3 regions of the Rhizobium sp. 22-785-1 genome follow, and region 2 is predicted to be linked to each of the others. Evidence: riboswitches for the same ligand, from Rfam matches in the RefSeq annotation. Region 2 holds a riboswitch; each other region holds the start of a gene.
What was found. Region 2 has a riboswitch for thiamine pyrophosphate ahead of ACQZ5M_RS10785 (hydroxyethylthiazole kinase). Riboswitches for the same ligand answer to the same signal wherever they lie in the genome.
Positions count from the first base shown of each region.

Region 1: another riboswitch for thiamine pyrophosphate. It lies ahead of thiC (phosphomethylpyrimidine synthase ThiC); the one in region 2 lies ahead of ACQZ5M_RS10785 (hydroxyethylthiazole kinase).
Region 3: another riboswitch for thiamine pyrophosphate. It lies ahead of thiB (thiamine ABC transporter substrate binding subunit); the one in region 2 lies ahead of ACQZ5M_RS10785 (hydroxyethylthiazole kinase).

Region 1 covers NZ_JBNWDI010000005.1:21,464-28,202, forward strand. Annotated here, with positions in the region: gene ACQZ5M_RS11715 (thiazole synthase) at 34-807, opposite strand; gene thiS (sulfur carrier protein ThiS) at 811-1,008, opposite strand; gene thiO (glycine oxidase ThiO) at 977-1,972, opposite strand; gene thiC (phosphomethylpyrimidine synthase ThiC) at 1,974-3,797, opposite strand; TPP riboswitch at 3,905-4,016, opposite strand; gene ACQZ5M_RS11735 (acyl carrier protein) at 4,194-4,445, shown strand; gene ACQZ5M_RS11740 (acyl-CoA dehydrogenase family protein) at 4,445-5,626, shown strand; gene ACQZ5M_RS11745 (amino acid--[acyl-carrier-protein] ligase) at 5,631-6,542, shown strand; gene ACQZ5M_RS11750 (DUF1839 family protein) at 6,559-6,739, shown strand, end outside.
Region 2 covers NZ_JBNWDI010000004.1:223,906-230,644, forward strand. Annotated here, with positions in the region: gene ACQZ5M_RS10770 (M24 family metallopeptidase) at 1-588, shown strand, start outside; gene telA (telomere resolvase TelA) at 676-2,013, shown strand; gene ACQZ5M_RS10780 (CHASE3 domain-containing protein) at 2,047-2,712, opposite strand; TPP riboswitch at 2,913-3,015, shown strand; gene ACQZ5M_RS10785 (hydroxyethylthiazole kinase) at 3,083-3,823, shown strand; gene thiE (thiamine phosphate synthase) at 3,810-4,469, shown strand; gene thiD (bifunctional hydroxymethylpyrimidine kinase/phosphomethylpyrimidine kinase) at 4,466-5,266, shown strand; gene ACQZ5M_RS10800 (Lrp/AsnC family transcriptional regulator) at 5,280-5,756, opposite strand; gene alr (alanine racemase) at 5,883-6,739, shown strand, end outside.
Region 3 covers NZ_JBNWDI010000005.1:170,958-177,696, reverse strand. Annotated here, with positions in the region: gene ACQZ5M_RS12405 (thiamine diphosphokinase) at 1-278, shown strand, start outside; gene ACQZ5M_RS12400 (ABC-F family ATP-binding cassette domain-containing protein) at 283-2,109, shown strand; gene ACQZ5M_RS12395 (VOC family protein) at 2,171-2,563, shown strand; TPP riboswitch at 2,608-2,716, shown strand; gene thiB (thiamine ABC transporter substrate binding subunit) at 2,755-3,768, shown strand; gene thiP (thiamine/thiamine pyrophosphate ABC transporter permease ThiP) at 3,788-5,407, shown strand; gene ACQZ5M_RS12380 (thiamine ABC transporter ATP-binding protein) at 5,404-6,120, shown strand; gene ACQZ5M_RS12375 (M48 family metalloprotease) at 6,375-6,739, shown strand, end outside.

The DNA of each region.
Region 1 (6,739 bases), on a different contig from region 2:
ACATGACAAGGGTGCCACCCCCTTACCAAGCCCTCACGAAAACACCGCCGTCCCGATCACCGGCGTGGACGGCACCGCCATGTCGCGCGGCTCCAGCATGCCGGAAAGATAGGCCTCGCGCCCTGCTGTCACCGCTTTCGCAAACGCACCGGCCATGATCACCGGGTTGCCGGCACCGGCCACCGCCGTATTGAGCAGCACCGCATCATAGCCAAGCTCCATCACCGTTGCCGCATGCGATGGACGGCCAAGGCCGGCATCGACGATCATCGGCACATCGGGAAAATGTGCCCGCATGGATTTGAGCGCGGTCAGGTTCAGCGGGCCCATGGCGCTGCCGATCGGTGCGCACCAGGGCATCAGCACCTTGCAGCCCGCATCGATCAGCCTTTCCGCCACCACCAGATCGTCGGTCGTATAGGGGAACACCTCGAAACCCTCGTCTGAGAGAATGCGGGCCGCCTCCACCAGCGCGAAGACATCTGGTTGCAGTGTGTCGTGATGGCCGATCACCTCCAGCTTGATCCAGTTGGTCTTGAACACCTCGCGCGCCATCTTCGCCGTCAGCACCGCTTCCTTGGCGGTATGGCAGCCTGCGGTATTGGGCAGGATGAGGCGGTCGAGTTCGCGGATCATCTCGAAGAAATGCCCGCCCTTTTTGCCGCCTGCCGTTTCACGCCGCAGCGAAATGGTGAGGATATCGGTCCTGCTGGCGCGAACGGCATCCGCCAGAACGGCGGGCGACGGATAGCGAGCAGTACCCAGCAACAGCCGTGAGCTGACGTCGCGATCATACAATCGAAGCATGGTTCATCCTCCCTGCATCGGGGAAAGGATTTCGATCCGGTCGCAATCCTTCAATTGAAACTTGGGGCGATCCTCCGCATGGACGAGATCGCCATTGACCGCAGTCGCCAGCCAGTCACCCTCGTAATCGAGGATTGAGAGCAGTTCAGACAGCGTGGCGGCGGAAAGATCATGCACTTCGCCGTTGACGTGGATCCGCATGGGACACCTCCTTTTGTTCGATGAAATCGGCAGCCTGCCGCGCCATGGCGGGCGAAAGCAGGAAGCCGTGCCGGTGCGCGCCATTGATTGAGAGCGTCTTGCCATCCTCAACGATGCGCGGAAGATTGTCGGGAAAGGCAGGCCGGATGCCGGTTCCGGTTTCGATGATCTGCGCTTCGCCGAAAGACGGATGCAGCGCATAAGCAGCGTTCAAGAACTCCATCATCGAGCGGGCAGAAATCGGCCCCGCCTCCTCCGTCTCGATCATCGTTGCCCCCACCATGAAGCGCCCCGGCTCACGCGGGACGATGTAGAGCGGGATGCGCGGATGCAGGAGCCGCACCGGGCGCGATAGCGAAACCTCACTCGTGGCGAGATAGAGCATTTCGCCACGCACGCCCCGAAGCTCTGAGAGCGAGCCGACCTGCGCGTGGCCGGTGCAATCGACGATGCGATCGAACCCGCCTTCATCGGGTGGCTCACCGCCCAGATGGAAGGCGACACCGTGTTCCAGCAAACGCCGATGCAGCGCCGCCATCGCCAGTCTCGGGTCGAGATGGCCCTCGCCCTCGAAAAACAGCCCATGGCGGAAGCGCCCGGCGAGGTCCGGCTCGAGTGTGGCAATATCATCCTCATCCACCAGCCGGTAGCCGCTGGTGCGCGACGCAAAGCGGGTGAGTTCCGCCTTGTCCCGCGCGGATGCGACCACCAGCGTGCCGTGGCTTGTGACGAGGCCGGGTGCGGCCTCCTCCCACCAGTCGAGTGCAGTTTGGCCGAGATCGAGCACCGCCTGCTCGGCGCTCTCCCTTTCGCACCAGGGCGCCAGCATGCCGCCGGCAAACCAGGATGCGCCCTTGCCGATCTGAGCGGCGGTGTCGAACACCGTTACCGCAAGACCGCGCCGCGTCAGCTCAAGAGCAGCCGTCAGACCGGCAACGCCTGCGCCTTTGATCAGGATGCGCATCTCATTCACCGGCCACGGGCTTTTCCAGCGGCATGTAGAGATCGCCACCCTGACGGAATTTCTCCGCCATGGCCTCCAGCCCCTCCTTCTGGGCTTCTGCGCGGATATCATGGGAAATGCGCATGGAGCAGAATTTGGGTCCGCACATGGAGCAGAAATGCGCGACCTTGTGCGCTTCCTTCGGCAACGTCTCGTCGTGATAGGAGCGCGCCGTTTCCGGATCGAGCGACAGGTTGAACTGATCTTCCCAGCGGAATTCGAAGCGGGCGCGCGACAGCGCATCGTCACGCACCTGCGCTGCCGGATGCCCCTTGGCGAGATCGGCGGCGTGTGCGGCGATCTTGTAGGTGATGACGCCCACCTTCACGTCGTTGCGGTCGGGCAGGCCCAGATGCTCCTTCGGCGTAACATAGCAAAGCATCGCCGTGCCGAACCAGCCGATCATCGCCGCCCCGATGCCCGACGTGATATGGTCGTAGCCGGGGGCGATATCGCTGGTCAGCGGCCCCAGCGTGTAGAAGGGCGCCTCGCCGCAGGTCTTCAGCTGCTTGTCCATGTTTTCCTTGATCTTGTGCATCGGCACATGGCCGGGGCCTTCGATCATCACCTGGCAATCCTTCGCCCAGGCGATCTGCGTCAATTCGCCCAGCGTCTCGAGCTCGGCAAACTGCGCGGCATCATTGGCATCGGCAATCGAGCCCGGACGCAGTCCGTCCCCCAGTGAAAACGACACGTCGTAGGCGCGACAAATGTCGCAAATCTCGTCGAAATGCTCGTAGAGGAAGCTTTCCTTGTGGTGGTGCAGACACCACTTGGCCATGATCGATCCGCCGCGCGAGACGATGCCGGTGACGCGATTGACGGTCAGCGGAATGTAGTGCAGGCGAACGCCCGCATGGATGGTGAAGTAATCGACGCCCTGCTCGGCCTGCTCGATCAGCGTATCGCGAAACACCTCCCAGGTCAGATCCTCGGCAATGCCGTTGACCTTCTCCAGCGCCTGATAGAGCGGCACCGTGCCGATCGGCACCGGAGAATTGCGGATGATCCATTCGCGGATATTGTGAATGTTGCGCCCGGTGGAAAGGTCCATCACCGTATCGGCACCCCAGCGCGTGGCCCAGACCATCTTTTCCACCTCTTCCGCCATGGAGGAGGTGACGGCGGAGTTGCCGATATTGGCGTTGATCTTCACCAGAAAATTCCGCCCGATGATCATCGGCTCGGCTTCCGGGTGGTTGATATTGGAGGGGATGATGGCGCGACCGGAGGCCACTTCCTGACGGACGAATTCCGGCGTGACGTGATCTGGAATATGCGCGCCGAAGCTTTCGCCATCGCGCACAAGCTTCTCCCGCGCCGCCTCGCGTCCGAGATTTTCGCGGATGGCGATATATTCCATCTCCGGCGTGATGATGCCCGCCCGCGCATAGGCCAGCTGGGTGACGGCCTTCCCACCCTTGGCCCGCAGCGGCTGGTTGCGCACGGGAAATTCCGGCGTCAGCCGCTCGCCGGTGGCAAAGCCATTGTCTTCCGGCTTCACATGCCGGCCCTCATAGGCTTCGACATCGCCACGTGCGATAACCCATTCTTGGCGATGACGCGGCAGACCGGCATCGATGTTCACCAGATGCGAGGGATCGGTATAGGGACCGGAGGAATCATAGACCGTGACCGGCGGTTCGCCAGCGGTGGGATGGACCGCAATTTCGCGCATCGGCACGCGGATATACGGGTGAAGAACGCCCGGCTTGTACACCTTGGTGGAGGCCGGCAACGGACCGGTGGTAACGGTTGGGGTGAGGTTTTTAGCGGCAATGTTCATCGTGAGGCTCCAAAGCAAAACAGTGGAGACCCAGTTCGAGCATGAAGACGAAAAGCGCGGGGATAGACGTGATGACGGTTCCCCGGCGTGAAGCCGGTTCTGCCAGAATGCCCGCGTTTGCACCGTCCCTACGCCAGTATGAACTGGATCAGGTTCAACGGGTCACTGCGCGCTCTAGCAGTATCTCAGCCCCTTGCCGGGACCCCCCTGGTGAATGCCGCAATCAAAGACCCGATAACGCCGATTGTCAAGCTGGCCGTGGGCGCCCCAAAAAAGCTGAATAGCGCGCAAAGCAATGTCACCGGATATTAACCGCTCCACTTATGACAATGTTATTTTTTTAAATGTAACCACAAATGACGCTATGATGGCTCTAGTTTAGGGAGATGAGCTCAGATGAATTCTACTATCCGTGACGTGCTGGCAAAGTTTGGCCAGCTTCCCGTTTCCGTCGACACGCTTGCCGACGATGCCGATCTTTATGCGGCGGGCCTTTCCTCCTTCGCCTCCGTGCAATTGATGCTTGGCCTCGAAGAAGCCTTCGACATCGAGTTTCCCGACAGCATGCTGAACCGCAAGTCCTTTGCCAGCATCGCCGCCATCGAAACCACGGTCAAAGCCATCCTCGACGGGAAAGAGGCCGCCTGATGAACCTCGCCGTCGCGCCTCACCGTGAAGCACTGAGCGCCAGGGCGGCGCGGGTGGCGGCGATTGCCGCAAAACATGCCGACGTGGTGGATACCGAAGGCCGCTTCCCGAAGGAGGCTGTTGACGCGCTTCGGCAGGAAAAACTGCTCGGCATTCAAGTTCCCGTTCACATGGGTGGCGAAGGCGCCACCATGCTGGAGCTTGCCGATATCTGCTCCATTCTCGGCCAGGCCTGTTCGGCAACGGCGATGATTTACGCTATGCACCACATCAAGGCCTCGAGCCTTGTGGAGCATGGCGAAGACAGCCAATGGCACAGCGCGTTCATGCGCCGCCTGGCAAACGAACAATTGCTGCTTGCCTCCGCCACCACCGAAGGCGGCATTGGCGGCAATCTTCGCAATTCCATCTGCGCCATCGAAGTGGATGGTGACATCTGCCGCCTGGAAAAGGACGCGACCGTCATTTCCTATGGCAGCGAAGCCGATGCCATTCTCATCACCTCGCGTTCCCACAAGGATGCCGCTCCCTCCGACCAGGTGATGACGGTGTTTCTGAAGCACCAGTACAGCCTGGAGCGCACCCACGTCTGGGATACGCTCGGCATGCGCGGCACCCGCTCCGACGGCTTCCTCTTCAAGGGCGAGGCTCCGGCGGAACAGATTTTCCCCAAGCCCTTTGCCGAAATCGCGGCCCAATCCATGCTCGCCACCTCGCATCTTCTGTGGAGCGGCGTGTGGTACGGCATCGCATCCGACGCGGTGGCACGGGCGCAGAGCTTCGTGCGCGCAGCGGCGCGCAAATCGCCAGGCTCCGCACCGCCGGGCGCCCTGCGACTGGCCGAAGTGTCGAACAAGCTGCAGATCGTCAAATCCAACGTGATTGCTGGCATCAAGGCCTATGACGAGACGAGAGCCGACCCGGACAAGCTGATGTCGATGGGCTTTGCTATTGCCATGAACAACGTCAAGATCTGCTCGTCCGAGACCATTCTGGAAATCATCGACCATGCCCTGCTGATCTGCGGCATTATGGGTTACAAGAACGGCACGCCATACAGCCTCGGCCGCCATCTGCGCGACGCGCATTCCGCCCGGCTAATGATTTCCAACGATCGAATCCTGAGCAATTCCGCCAATCTCCTGCTGGTTCAGAAGCAGGATACGAGCCTTCTGAGGTAGGACCATGGACGCACAAACATCTTTCCTCGACAGGCTCTTCGACAAGGGTTTGCTCATCGATACCGGCGTGGACGGTCTCTATGGCCGCAGCGGTCAGTTCGAAGACGTGATCACCGGTCTTGAAAGCCTGGTCAGCAAGGTGGGCGCCGGCGACAAGGCCGAAGCGATCCGCTTTCCGCCCGGCATCAACCGCGCCTATTTCGAAAAAAGCGGCTACATGAAGAGCTTCCCGCAGCTTGCCGGTACCGTCCATTCCTTCTGCGGCTGCGAACTTGACCACATCAATTTGCTGAAGTGCATGGATGAGGGCGGCGATCACTGGGCGAAAGACCAGAAGATCACCGATATCGTGCTCACACCGGCCGCCTGCTATCCGCTTTATCCGACCATTGCCAAGCGCGGCAATCTGCCCGATGGCGGCGGTCTCTACGACATCCAGTCCTACTGCTTCCGCCATGAGCCTTCCAAGGACCCGGCGCGCCAGCAGCTCTTCCGCATGCGCGAATATGTGCGCATGGGCACCGAAAGCGACGTCACCGATTTCCGCCAACTGTGGATGGATCGCGGCGTGGCCATGATGGAAGGCATCGGCCTCGACGTGAAGCTCGATATCGCCAACGATCCCTTCTTCGGACGCGCAGGCCGTATGCTGGCCAACAACCAGCGTGACCAGAACCTGAAGTTCGAGCTGCTGATCCCGGTCACATCGACGACCAATCTGACCGCCTGCATGAGCTTCAACTACCACCAGGACGCTTTCGGTGCGAAATGGGGTCTCAATCTCGCGGACGGCTCTGTCGCCCACACCGCCTGCGTCGGCTTCGGCCTGGAGCGACTGGCGCTGGCACTGTTTGCCAAGCATGGGCTCGATGTCGATCAATGGCCGCAGTCGGTTCGCGACACGCTGTGGAACTGAGGCCTAAGAGGTACGCATGACGGCAATTTTTCCGGCCTTGAGCCCTGAGAGCCATGTCCCTCACCTGCTCCACGCATCCGACAGGATGTGGCCGGAAACCAATTGCTTTGTCGATCTATGGATCGAGCTTGTGGCCTCGTGCGGCCTGCCGCCGGAAGCCATGTTCGGCTTTACCCTGACGCAGGACTTCGAGGGCG
Region 2 (6,739 bases):
TTCATCGATGAGCAGCACCGCGCGCTTGGCGGCGAAGGCGGCTCTTCTTTCTGCATCGTGTCATTCGGACAGGCCACATCGCTACCCCATGGCGCTGACGGCGAGCAGATTCTTCAGGCGGGTGACGCCATTCTGGTCGATACCGGAACGCGGATCGATGGCTACCATTCCGATCTGACCCGCACTTATGTTCTGGACGATGCGGATGCCGATTTCGCCCATGCCTGGGCAATCGAGCGAGAGGCACAGCAGGCGGTTTTCGACGCCGCTCAGCTTGGAAGCGCTTGCGAAACCCTCGATCATGCGGCACGGGCAGTCCTTTCCAGACACGGCCTTGGACCCGACTACGCCCTTCCCGGACTACCACACCGCGCAGGACACGGCTTGGGCCTGGAAATCCACGAGGCACCCTATATCGTGCGTGGAAATATGCAGGTCTTGGAAGAGGGCATGTGCTTTTCAAACGAGCCCATGCTCGTCTACCCGCAGAGGTTCGGCATCCGCCTGGAGGACCATATTTACATGGCCGCGAGCGGCCCGCGCTGGTTTACGCAGCCCGCAAAATCACCAGTCGAGCCATTCTCGTGAGCACGGATTGTTATCAATCATCATATTTCATAGCTTGCTTCAAATTTATATATTTTCTATCCCAGACAGATTAGGGGAGAGAATCGTATGCCCGCCACCGAAAAAAGAAAAACGAAAACGCCAATCCTTGTCGACCGCATCGCGGAGTTCGTCGAGAAGATTAAAACGACGCGAAATGACGATGGCAGCTTCGATACCAAGAAGATCGGCAGGCTTTGGGACGACGAGGTTCGATTTCATTTCGAGAATGGCAGAACGGCCAAGACGCTCGAGCTTTACATCGTCAAATATCGCTATGCGTTGAAAGACGCTTTCGGACCGAAGACGACGCCGCTCGCTATTTGCAACATGAAAAAACTGCGCGAGCGTCTCGATACGTTCATCCAGCGTGGCGATTATCCGCAAAGCGGCGTGGCGATGTCCATCGTGGAGAAAATCGAGCGGGCCGAGCACAATACCGCAGGGCGCAAACCTCGTTTCCTACTGCGGGTTTCGGACTTCATCTCCGCCATCAACGGCGTCAGCAGCAAGGAAGAGATGCAGGCGCTATGGGACCGGGAAATGGATGCCATGGCCGACCGAACGCAGGCAACGGTAATTTCCTACATCACGAAATATCGAAACGCCATCCGTGAGGCATTCGGTGAGCAACATCCCATGCTGCGCATCGCAGCCGGATCGCCTCAGCTTTACGATGAAGCCCGCAAAGCCAAGATGGCCAAGATCGCCACGAAGCACGGCTCGCTTGTAACCTTCGAACACTATTCCGAAGTGATGAGACGCTGCAGACGCTATCTACATTCCGAGGATGCGTTGACGATCGGCATCGGCCTGATCGGCACCACCGGGCGACGTCCGTTCGAAGTCTTTACCCAGGCCCAGTTGATGCCTGCACCCTATGGAAACGGCATTTCCAAATGGAGCGTTTTGTTCAACGGCCAAGCGAAGACGAAGCAAGGCGAAGGCACCAAATTCGGCGTTACCTATGAGATCCCGGTGCTGGAGCAATCGAAGATCGTTCTCGATGCCTATCACCGTCTGAGAGACAGCAGCGAGGGAAAGCTATGGTTCGGCATGACGATCGACGACTTCTCAAGTGATGCCCGGCTACCGCTGCGCGATGCGATGATTGCGAAATTCGAAGACATCTGGCCGAAAGAAGAGCCACCCAAGCCGTATGGCCTGCGCCACCTCTATGCCGAAATCGCCTATCGCAACTTCGCCCCTGCCAATGTGACGAAGAACAGCTATTTCGCTGCCATCCTCGGCCACAACAACAATGATCTGGAAACCTCGCTCTCTTACATGACTTACGCGTTTCCGGAAGACGAGCAGGAATCAAAAGCCCGAGCCGATCGCGTTGCGGACCGCACGATCCGCCAGATGATCACCGTCAATCAGATTCCTGGCATGGCGGGGGGATAAGCATGCCTGCCCCATCTCGCAACCGTGTGCGCGCTACGGCGCTTTCGAATATCGCCGCGCAAGATACATTTCCACCACCGCGCGGGTCAGAAAAGACGCCAGGCCCACGATGATCGCCACCACCCGAATGCGGAACTCGTCTGCCTCGACTTCGGCATGACGCGTGTCCAGCAGCGTATGCTCCGTAACAGTGATTTCGCCGATGACGTCTCGAATACGATCCATCGTACCGACTGCCATATAGCCGATCTCATTGGTACGGGCGGCATCGGCGCCCACGTCGTCGTAGAGCGATATGGAATGCTTGAGCTCCTCAAGCTTCTTCTCGATCAGCTGATCCATCGCTTTGACCCGGGCGACCTGCCCGGAATTGTCCGATATGCGTGTCATCAATTGATTTTGGAGCAAGTGGAGGCGCTCCATCGCCTTTTCGTATGGGGCAAGGTAGCGCTTGTCGCCACTGACAAGATATCCCCTTTGCCCCGTTTCGGCGTCGTCGAGCGCAATCAACACATCTTTCGTGGTATCGATGGCTTCGTAGGTATGCACCACCATATCGTAGTGGTCGCTCAAAAGGTCATGGGTCCAACTCGTGGCAAGGATACCGGCCGCAACGACGACACCCACCGGGATTGATCGCAGCAGTGTTGGAAAGGTCAGATATTTCTGACGCAATGAGGCCCAGGACCAGTCAGACATCTTGCGGATATTCCATGCACATGCTGTCCAAGCTCTTCAACATCACGCCGACGCCAACCGTTCACTCAGGTGGCAGCTTATTCTACCAGATCGTTCAACGCGATAATAATCACGAAGTTCAAAGCGGCAGCATCGGAATAGGAGCCATACGCGCCTCTCTCAAAAATCTTGACACGCCATCGCTTTTCTCATTTAGCTTGATCCATTCCGAGGGGAGCATCGAACGATGCTGAGACGGCGCTGAGCCGGACCCTTGAACCTGATCCGGTTAATACCGGCGTAGGAACGGAACGGTCGCCGCCAGGCACAGCTTTCTTTCCATGCGCGCAGTTTATCCGGATCCGCAAAATGCGTATCTGGAGATGAACTGTTGAAGGCAAATATCCCCACTGCGGAGCAAGCGGCGCAACTCCTGAGCCGCGTGCGGGAGCACAGACCGCGTGTTCACTGCCTTATGAATACGGTGGTCCAGAAGTTCACTGCGGACGGCATCACAGCGATTGGCGGTATCCCCTCCATGACCTCTTCCGAGGAGGAAATCGAAAGCTTCGTCGTCAAGACCCACGCGTTGACGATCAATCTGGGGACACTGGACGCGGCCCGCCGCAAGGTCATTCGTATGGCCGTGGAGATCGCCAATCGCCACGGCAAGCCCTGGATCATAGATCCGGTCCACTGCGACTACTCTCCATCACGTTTGGATTTTGCACGGGAGCTGAGCGGCCAGTCCCCCTCCATCGTGCGGGGTAATGCGGCGGAAATGGCGGTCATTGGGGATATTGACGGCGCGTTACGCATTCAGACCGGGGCGGTCGATCGCTTGAGTGACGCAGACCGCAAGATTCGGATCGTCAACGGTCACACCTTGATGGCGAAGGTGACAGGAACAGGCTGCCTTTCCGGTGGCGTCATCGCGGCCTTCATGGCCGTAGAGGAGGACGTCATGCTGGCGGCGGCATCGGCGCTCACCATAACGGGCGTTTCCGCGCAGATGGCCGCGAGACACGCAAACGGGCCAGGATCGTTCGAGGTCGCCTTTCTGGACGCGCTGTTCAATCTGACGCGCGAAGATATTCTCTCCCATGCCAGGATCGAACATGACGAAGATTGATTACCGGCTTAATGCCATCGTCGATGCCTCTCTCACCGACGTCGCGCCTCTTTCGCAACTGGCCGCAGTGGCGGCACGACATGGCGCAACGATCATACAGTATCGTGACAAGACGTCGTCCACACGCCAGATGATCGAACAAGCCATAACCATCGTAGAGACGCTGCGCGGAACGGGCGTGCCGCTAGTGATCAACGACCGTGTGGATGTGGCGCTGGCAAGCGGTGCGGATGGCGTTCACCTCGGGGCGGACGATATGGATGCAACAACGGCAAGACGGCTTCTCGGTCAGAACGCCATCATTGGCCTCACTGTGAAGGCGATGACCGATGCCCGTCAGGTCGCCGAAGCGCCCGCAGACTATGCCTGCATTGGCGGCGTCTTCGAAACCACGTCAAAACTCAATCCAGATTCCCCCGTGGGCCTTGAGGGACTGGGGCGCCTGAGAGATTTCCTGCGAAAGGAGCGACCGGATCTACCCGTCGGCGCCATTGCCGGCATTACGCTTGCGCGTGTACCAGACGTGATCGCGGCGGGGGCCGACGGCGTCGCATTGATCTCCGGTCTGTTTCACGCCGTCGATATCGCCGCCGCCACAGACGATTTTCGCAAAGCCGTGGATAACGCAGTGGGAGCACGATCATGACGGCCATCGCTCTGACCATCGCCGGCTCCGACAGCGGCGGAGGCGCCGGCATTCAGGCGGATCTCAAGGCGTTTTCGGCGCTTGGCGCCTATGGTGCAAGCGTCATTACCGCCATCACCGCCCAGAACACCAGGGGTGTCAGTGCGGTTGAAGACATCTCCGCGACGATGATTGCCGCACAGATGGATGCGGTCTTCTCCGATCTCGACATCAACGCTATCAAGATCGGCATGGTATCGCGCATCGACACGATCCTAACCATATCGGCAAAGCTTCGTGAGCAACCCCAGCCTGTAGTTCTCGACCCGGTCATGGTGGCGACCTCGGGAGACCGGCTGCTTCAGGAAGGCGCGATCGAAACCCTTCGCACGGAATTGTTGCCGCAGTCGACGCTTGCCACGCCGAACCTTCCCGAGGCGGCGCTGCTCACCGGCACCGCTATTGCCAAAGATCGAGACGCCATGTTGAAGCAGGCAGAACTGATCGTGAAGCTTGGCGCGCGCGCGGTGTTGATCAAAGGCGGTCACGGTGGCGGGGAAGAGAGTGTGGATCTTCTCTTCGATGGTCAGGCCGTTCAGGAGTTCGCTATGCCGCGGATCGAAACGAAGAACGACCATGGCACCGGCTGCACACTGGCAGCGGCAATCACCGCTCATCTCGCACTTGGCCTGTCACTTGTCGATGCCGTTGGCCTTGCGAAAGACTACCTTCAAGGCGCACTCGCCGCAGGCCGTGATCTTCATGTCGGCAGCGGCCACGGCCCCGTTCACCATTTTTACCGCTGGTGGCCGGCCTGACCGGCACCGATTCCTAGGACTTGCGATCGGACGCTCTCGGTTTGGGAGCAGCCAGCGCATTGCGGATCGCAAAGCTTGAGTGGATACGCGATACACCCGGCAGTTTCGAAAGTATATCCTTGTGGACGCGCTCGAAATCGCCTGCCGTCTCCACTTCGACCCGGAGAAAATAATCCGAGCCGCCCGTCATCAGGTAGCACTCTCGCACTTCCGGGTAACGGCGCACGGCATTTTCGAAGCGATTGAGAAAATCTTCCGTCTGCCGGTCGAGCGTGATCTGGACGATGACCGAGATCGCCTCCCCCCCGGCAGCGCTTCCGGTGATTGCCGTATAGCCACGAATGACGCCTTCCCGCTCCAGAATATCGACGCGGCGCAGGCAGGCGGAGGGTGAGAGCCCCACCTCTGCTGCGAGCTTGGCATTGCTGATGCGGGCGTTCAACCGCAATAGCCGGATGATGTGACGGTCGGTGGCGTCGAGTGCAGACATGATTTCATTCCGATTAATCGCATAAAATTGTGAGATCGAGATTTTTATCGAATTTTCTTCGACTCAGACTGCTTAAATTCAACAATCATTGCAATACCCTGTTGCGATAAGACAAGGGGAACGACAATGGACATGACCCTCCAGCCGCAGAAAGCTAAGGGTGGCGCAAGCGGCTATCTGACCATCGATCTTTCAGCGCTTCGCGACAATTATCGCGCGCTTGCCGCCAAGGCCCCGCATTCGATAACGAGCGCGGTGGTGAAGGCTGATGCCTACGGTCTTGGTGCCGATATCGTCGCACCGGCGCTTTACGATGCCGGATGCCGTCATTTCTTCGTCGCCCATATCGATGAGGCTCTATCCCTTCGCCTGCACATTGGCAGCGACGCAAAAATCCTGGTTCTCAACGGCCTTCAGCTCGGCAATGATGTATCCTGCGCAGCGCTCAATATCATTCCGGTTCTGAACTGCCTGGAACAGATCGCACAATGGAGCGCACAGGCCGCGGCACTCGGAAAGACCTTGCCCGCAGCACTGCAGATCGATACCGGCATGTCGCGGCTCGGGCTTGCGCCTTACGAGGTGGATACCCTGCTGGCGACCCCTGACCTTTTGAAGGGCATCGATCTCACCTGCATCATGAGCCATCTGGCCTGCGCCGACGAGCCGGACCATGAGGCGAATGCGGTGCAGCTTGCGGCCATGCGCAAGGCGACCGAGCGTTTCCCCGGCGTGCCGATCTGCTTTGCCAATTCCGGCGGCATCTTCCTCGGCACGGATTATCACAATGCGCTGATGCGCCCCGGCATCGCGCTCTATGGCGGAGCGCCGTCGTCCGCTCATCCCAACCCGATGAAGCCGGTGGTCAGCCTCAGCGTTGCCGTGGTGCAGACGCGCACTGTCCCTGCTGAAAGCTTTGTCGGTTACGGCGCGTCGCTGCGCACCACGCGAGAAACCCGGCTGGCGACGATTGCGGCAGGCTA
Region 3 (6,739 bases), on a different contig from region 2:
TCGAGGTTATGCTGACCTCCGGCAATGAAGAAGCGTTTCCGCTGATTGAAGGTGAACTTGCCCTCGATCTGCCACGCGGATCGCTGTTCTCGGTGGCGGGATTTACCGCACTTTCCGGTCTCGATATCGAGAGCGCCCGCTATCCCCTCAGTGATTTTGCGCTTGCCTTCGGCTCATCGCGCACTATGTCCAACGTGGCTGAGGGCGACATTCGCCTTCGCCTTAAAAGCGGCAAGGCTATCGTCCTTGCCCGTCCTTACGATCTGACCGGAGCCTGATGCCTTGGCACCCCCCATTCTGAAACTCGACGACATCAAGCTGACCTTCGGCGTGACCCCGCTGCTCGACGGCGCCAATCTGCAGGTGGAGCCGGGCGACCGCATCTGCCTTGTCGGCCGTAACGGTTCGGGCAAATCGACGCTGATGAAGATTGCCGCCGGTCTGGTGGAAGCGCAGTCCGGCGAGGTGTTCCGTCATCCGTCCGCGACGATCCGCTATCTGGAGCAGGCGCCGGATTTCGGCGCTTACGAGACGGTGCAGGCCTATGCCGAGTCGGGTCTGGGGCCGGGCGACGATCCGTATCGCGTCAGCTATATTCTCGAACATCTAGGGCTGACCGGCCAAGAAAATCCTTCGAGCCTTTCCGGTGGGGAAGCGCGCCGTGCCGCACTTGCCCGAGTGATGGCGCCCGAGCCGGATATTCTGATGCTGGACGAGCCGACCAACCATCTGGATCTTCCGACCATCGAATGGCTGGAAAGCGAATTGCAGCAGACGCGAAGCGCGCTTGTGCTGATTTCGCACGACCGTCGCTTCCTTGAGAAGGTGTCGACCGCCACCGTCTGGCTCGATCGCGGCCAGTCCCGCAGGCTCAGCCGTGGCTTCGGCCATTTCGAGGAATGGCGCGACAAGGTGCTGGAAGAGGAAGAGCTTGAGCAGCACAAGCTCGGCAAGGCCATCGAGCGCGAAGAGCACTGGATGCGCTATGGCGTGACGGCACGGCGCAAGCGCAACATGCGCCGCGTCGGAGAGTTGCGCGACATGCGCGCCGCCTATCGCGGCCACAAGGGGCCGCAGGGCTCGGTACAGGCCACAGCCGTGGAAGCGCGCGAATCCGGCAAGCTGGTGATCGAGGCGGAGGCCATCACCAAGGCCTATGGCGATCGTACCATCGTCGCACCCTTTTCGCTGCGGGTGCATCGCGGCGATTGCATCGGTCTCGTCGGGCCGAATGGTGCAGGCAAGACCACGCTGCTCAAGATGCTGACAGGTACGCTCGCGCCCGATAGCGGCACGGTGAAGCTCGGCACCAATCTGGAAATCGCGACACTCGACCAGAAGCGCGAAGACCTCAATCCGAACGACACGCTGGCACATTACCTGACCGACGGTCGTGGTGAAAGCCTGCTGGTCAACGGCGAGCAGAAGCATGTGACCGGCTATATGAAGGACTTCCTCTTCCAGCCGGAACAGGCCCGCACGCCGATCCGCAATCTGTCCGGTGGCGAGCGCGCCCGTCTTATTCTAGCGCGTATCCTGGCAAGACCGACCAACCTTCTCATCCTCGATGAGCCGACGAACGATCTCGATATCGAGACGCTGGACCTGCTTCAGGAAATCGTCGCAAGCTTCTCGGGCACCGTCATTCTCGTCAGCCACGACCGTGATTTCCTTGATCGCACCGTGACCTCGACCATTGCGCCCGCCAATCCGGATGCGCCGGATGGCCGCTGGATCGAATATGCAGGCGGCTATTCCGACATGATGGCGCAGCGTAAGGGTGCGGCAGAAGACAAGAAGCGCTCGGACAAGCAGGAGAAGGCGAAAGTCTCGGCCAATGCCGCTCCCGCTACTGAACCTGCAAAGGGCAAGGGCAAGCTGTCCTTCAAGCAGAAATTTGCGCTGGAAAATCTGCCGAAGGAAATGGAAAAGCTGCAGCAAGAAATCGCCAAGCGCGAAGAGCGAATGGCCGATCCGCAGCTTTTCGCCAAGGACCCCGGCGCTTTCAACAAGCTGGCGGAGGAAATGGCAAAGCTTCGCCAAAAGCTGGAGGTCATGGAGGAAGAATGGCTGGAGCTTGAGATGCTGCGCGAAGAGATGGAAGGCTAGGCCTCTTTGACAGGCGCGTGAATATGGGCTCTGCTTTGTTCCAACAGGGAGGAGCCCGCCCATGCGCATGATCTTCGTCAATATGCCGGTCAAGAATATCGAGACATCGAAAGCCTTCTTCACCGCGCTCGGCTTCAGTTTCAATCCGGAATATTCGGATGAGCGCACGCTGTGCATGATCGTCGAGAAGAACATCTTCGTCATGCTGCTTCAGGAGGAGCGGTTTCGCGATTTCATCAATGGCGAGATTGCCGATGCAAAGAGCAGCACGGAAGTTCTGACCTGCCTATCCGCCTCCAGCCGTGAGGAAATCGACAGCATGTTGAAAACGGCACTCTCTTCCGGCGGGCAGGAGTGGAAGCCGGTACAGAATCATGGCTTCATGTATGCAGGCAGCTTCCAGGATCCAGACGGCCACGTCTGGGAACTCGTGCATATGACGGAGCAGGCATAGCTTCTCGCGTCTTGCCAATAACCGATTGTCACATTACATCTTTTCTCGCTCTAACGGGGTGCTTTGTCTTTCGGGACAAGGCTGAGAGGCGAATGCCAACCCGAAGAACCTGATCCGGTTAACACCGGCGGAGGGATTAGACGGCTTCCATCCAGACGCCTATTCCCGTAACCCATTCGAGAAGGTGTCTGATGAACCGTCGTTTTTTGCTGTCCGGCCTCGTTGCCGCATCCTTCCTCCTGCCGGGCATCGCCTCTGCGCAGGATAAAAAAGTCCTCACCGTCTATACTTATGAGAGCTTCGTCTCCGAGTGGGGTCCAGGCCCAAAGGTGAAGGCAGCGTTCGAGAAGACCTGCGATTGCACCGTCAACTTCGTCGGCGTGGCCGATGGCGTGGCGCTCCTCAACCGGTTGAAGCTGGAAGGTGCGGGCTCCAAGGCGGATGTGGTGGTCGGTCTCGATACCAATCTTGTCGCCGAAGCCAAGGACACCGGGCTTTTCGAAGCGTCGGGTGTCGATGCTTCCGGGGCAAAAGTCCCAGGCGGCTTCAAGGATGACGTCTTCGTCCCATATGACTACGGCCACTTCGCCGTCATCTATGACACCCAGACGCTGAAGAACCCGCCCAAAAGCCTGAAAGAGCTGGTGGAGGGCGACCCGTCGCAGAAGATCGCCATTCAGGACCCTCGGACCTCGACGCCGGGTCTCGGCCTGCTGCTGTGGGTCAAGTCGGTCTATGGCGACAAGGCGCCGGAGGCTTGGACGAAGCTCAAGAACCGCGTTCTGACGGTCACGCCCGGCTGGTCGGAATCCTACGGTCTCTTCACCAAGGGCGAAGTGCCGATGGTGCTCTCCTATACCACCTCGCCCGCCTACCATATGGTGGCCGAGCACAGCGAGCGCTATCAGGCCGCAAGCTTCGAGGAAGGCCATTACATCCAGATCGAGGTCGCTGGCCTGTTGAAAAATGCGCCCGAAAAGGAGCTTGGCAAGAAATTCCTGGCCTTCATGCTTACGCCCGGCTTTCAGGATGCCATTCCGGAAAACAACTGGATGATGCCGGTCACTGCCACGTCGCAGCCGCTGCCGGATGCGTTCAGCAAGCTGGTGCAGCCGACCAAGACGTTCCTGATGTCGCCGGAAGAGGTGGCGAAGAACCGCAAGGCCTGGATCGATGAGTGGCTGACCGCGATGAGCGTGAAGTAAGCGCTAGGCGACGCCGCAGGTGATTGCGCGCAGCGACAGACGCAGGTTCTTGATGGGAGGCATGGCGGCATTCACCGCCGTGCTGCTCTTCATCGCGCTAGCGGTCGCGGCGCTTCTTTCCTTTGACAGCAATGCGGCGTCGAGCGCCCTCTTCGAACCCTATACGCTGCGCATCCTCCGGTTCACCCTTTGGCAGGCAACGCTCTCGACCGTGCTTTCGGTGGCTCTCGGACTGCCTGTTGCCTTGGCACTCGCGAGGCAGAGAGATTTTCCGGGCCGCATCTGGATCATAAGGTTGATGGCGGTGCCGATGGGGCTGCCGGTGATCGTCGGTGCCTTGGGGCTGATAGCCATCTGGGGTAGGCAGGGACTGCTCAATACGGCCCTTCTTTACGCAGGGGTGGAGCAGCCCTTCAGCATCTATGGTCTTTCCGGCATTCTCATTGCCCATGTCTTCTTCAATCTGCCTCTGGCCGTGCGCTTCTTTTTGGCGGGGCTGGAAAGAATACCGAGTGAATATTGGCGCATGAGCAGCGTTCTCGGCATGAACGCTATCTCCGCCTTCCGCTTCATCGAATGGCCGGTGGTGCGTCGGTTGGTGCCGGGGGTGGCGGGGCTGATCTTCATGCTCTGCGCCACAAGCTTCACGCTGGTACTGCTACTTGGCGGCGGTCCGGCTGCGACGACCATCGAAGTCGCGATCTATCAGGCATTGCGCTTCGATTTCGATCCGCCACGCGCCATTGCGCTGTCACTGATGCAGATCGCCATGACCGGCCTGTTGCTGGCTCTGCTTTCGCTTCTGCCGGGGGCAGATGCGGAGGGGCAAACGCAAGGCCAGGCGGTTCGTCGTTTCGATGCTTCGCGTCCGTTACGGCGGCTGTGGGACGGTATAATCCTCGTCCTTGCGGTGCTTCTGGTGGGGACGCCGCTCGTGGCAGTCGCTGCCTCCGGCCTGACTGCCGACCTGTGGCGCCTCTTGAGTGCCGAGGTGTTCCGTCGTGCGGCGATCACCAGCCTGTCCATCGCGCTCGTTTCCGCGTCGCTGGCCGTGCTGATCTCGGTCGCGCTTATCCGCGCCCGGCAAGTGATTTCGGATAGCAGCAAGCCTGGGCGGCTTGCGAAGCTTCTCTCGGCGATTTTGGGTGGCGGCGCGTCGATGGTGCTTCTGGTGCCGCCCGTGGTGCTGGGCAGTGGATGGTTTTTGCTGCTGCGCCCCTTCGGCGATGTTTCCGTCTTCGCGCCATTGCTTGTGGCACTCATCAACATGCTGATGGCCTTGCCCTTCGCCATGCGCGTTCTTGAACCCGCCTTCGCCACCCATCAGGCCAGAACCGGCAGGTTGGTTGCCAGTCTTGGTCTCACCGGCTTTTCGCGCTTTCGCCTGATCGATCTACCGGTTCTGTGGCGTGCCTTTGCCATGGCCTTTTCCTTTGCCATGGCGCTGTCGCTTGGTGATCTTGGCGCCGTCGCGCTCTTCGGTTCGGAAAGCTTCGTCACCTTGCCGTGGCTGGTCTACAGCAATATGGGAAGCTACCGCAGCAATGACGCGGCGGGCTATGCCTTCATCCTTGGCATCATCTGCCTCATCCTAGCAGCGGGCGGTGTCTCGCGCCAATCCGAGAGAGCGAAAGCATGAATATCGGTCAGGCGGATGTGCGGCTCGAACAGGTGTCGCTCAGGCTTGGGGAACAGGATTTCCTCTTCGATACGTCCTTCCAGGCGGGCAGGGTCACGGCGGTCGTCGGCTCATCGGGTTCGGGTAAATCCACCCTTCTCAACCTCGTCGCAGGTTTCGAGAGGCCGGCAACTGGCCGTGTGCTGATCGGGGTTAAGGATATGAGCGAGTACGATCCGGCCGAACGCCCAGTGTCGCTGATCTTTCAGGATAACAACCTCTTCGCCCATCTCGATATCGCCACCAATATCGGGCTTGGCATCCATCCTTCTTTGCGTCTGTCCAGCGAAGATAAGGCTCGGATTACGACCGCGCTGGAACGCGTCGGGCTCGCCGGTTTCGAGAAGCGCTTTCCGTCGAGCATGTCTGGGGGAGAACGCCAGCGGGCAGCCCTTGCGCGTGCGCTGGTACGCGAACGTTCCGTCATGCTGCTGGACGAACCCTTCGCAGCGCTCGACCCGGGTTTACGCGCAGGCATGGCAAGCCTGTTGAAAGCGCTTCATGCGGAGAGCAACAACACCGTTCTCCTCGTCACCCATCATCCCGACGACATTCGCCGGCTGGCCGATACAGTGGTCCTTCTGTCCAACGGCGAGATCGTGTTTCAGGGAACGACTCAGGCGTTCTTCTCAGCAACCGATCACCCACAGGTGATGGATTTCCTCCACCAGTAGCGCATGGCTGCGCCACAATTTGGACGCGGGGGGGTGTCAATCCTCCACACACGCAGTGAAGCTGCTCATTTTTTGCACTTGCCAATCAGGCTCAACTATTTGAGACATGTATAGAGAACGTCTTTTTTCAGGGTCTTTCCGAAATATGGATCGTTTTGGATGTTCAGGCATTTCGGTGCCTGCGGGGTGTAAGCTGATATTCTGGTCTGCATATAACGGATGATCAGGAACGTTTGGAGCGGACTGGCAGGATGATGACGCGTGTGAAGGCCTCAAAGGGCCGCTACGGTCACGAAAGGGAAAAGCGGTCGATTTCGCGGCGGGGCATCGTAGCCCTCGGTGCCGCGGCATTGATGCTGTCCTCATGCCAGTCACTGTTCAGCCCGGCTTACCAATCCACACTCAAACCCTCAGACAATCCACAGACCGTGGAAGAGGTGCAGAAGAACGATCCGCGTGCGCAGATGGGAGCGCGCGAGCATCCGCGCATCGTCGCAAGCTATGGCGGTGAATATCACGACGAGAAGACCGAGCGTCTGGTCGCCCGTATCACCGGTGCGCTGACGGCGGTGTCGGAAAATCCACAGCAGTCCTACCGCATCACCATTTTGAATTCGCC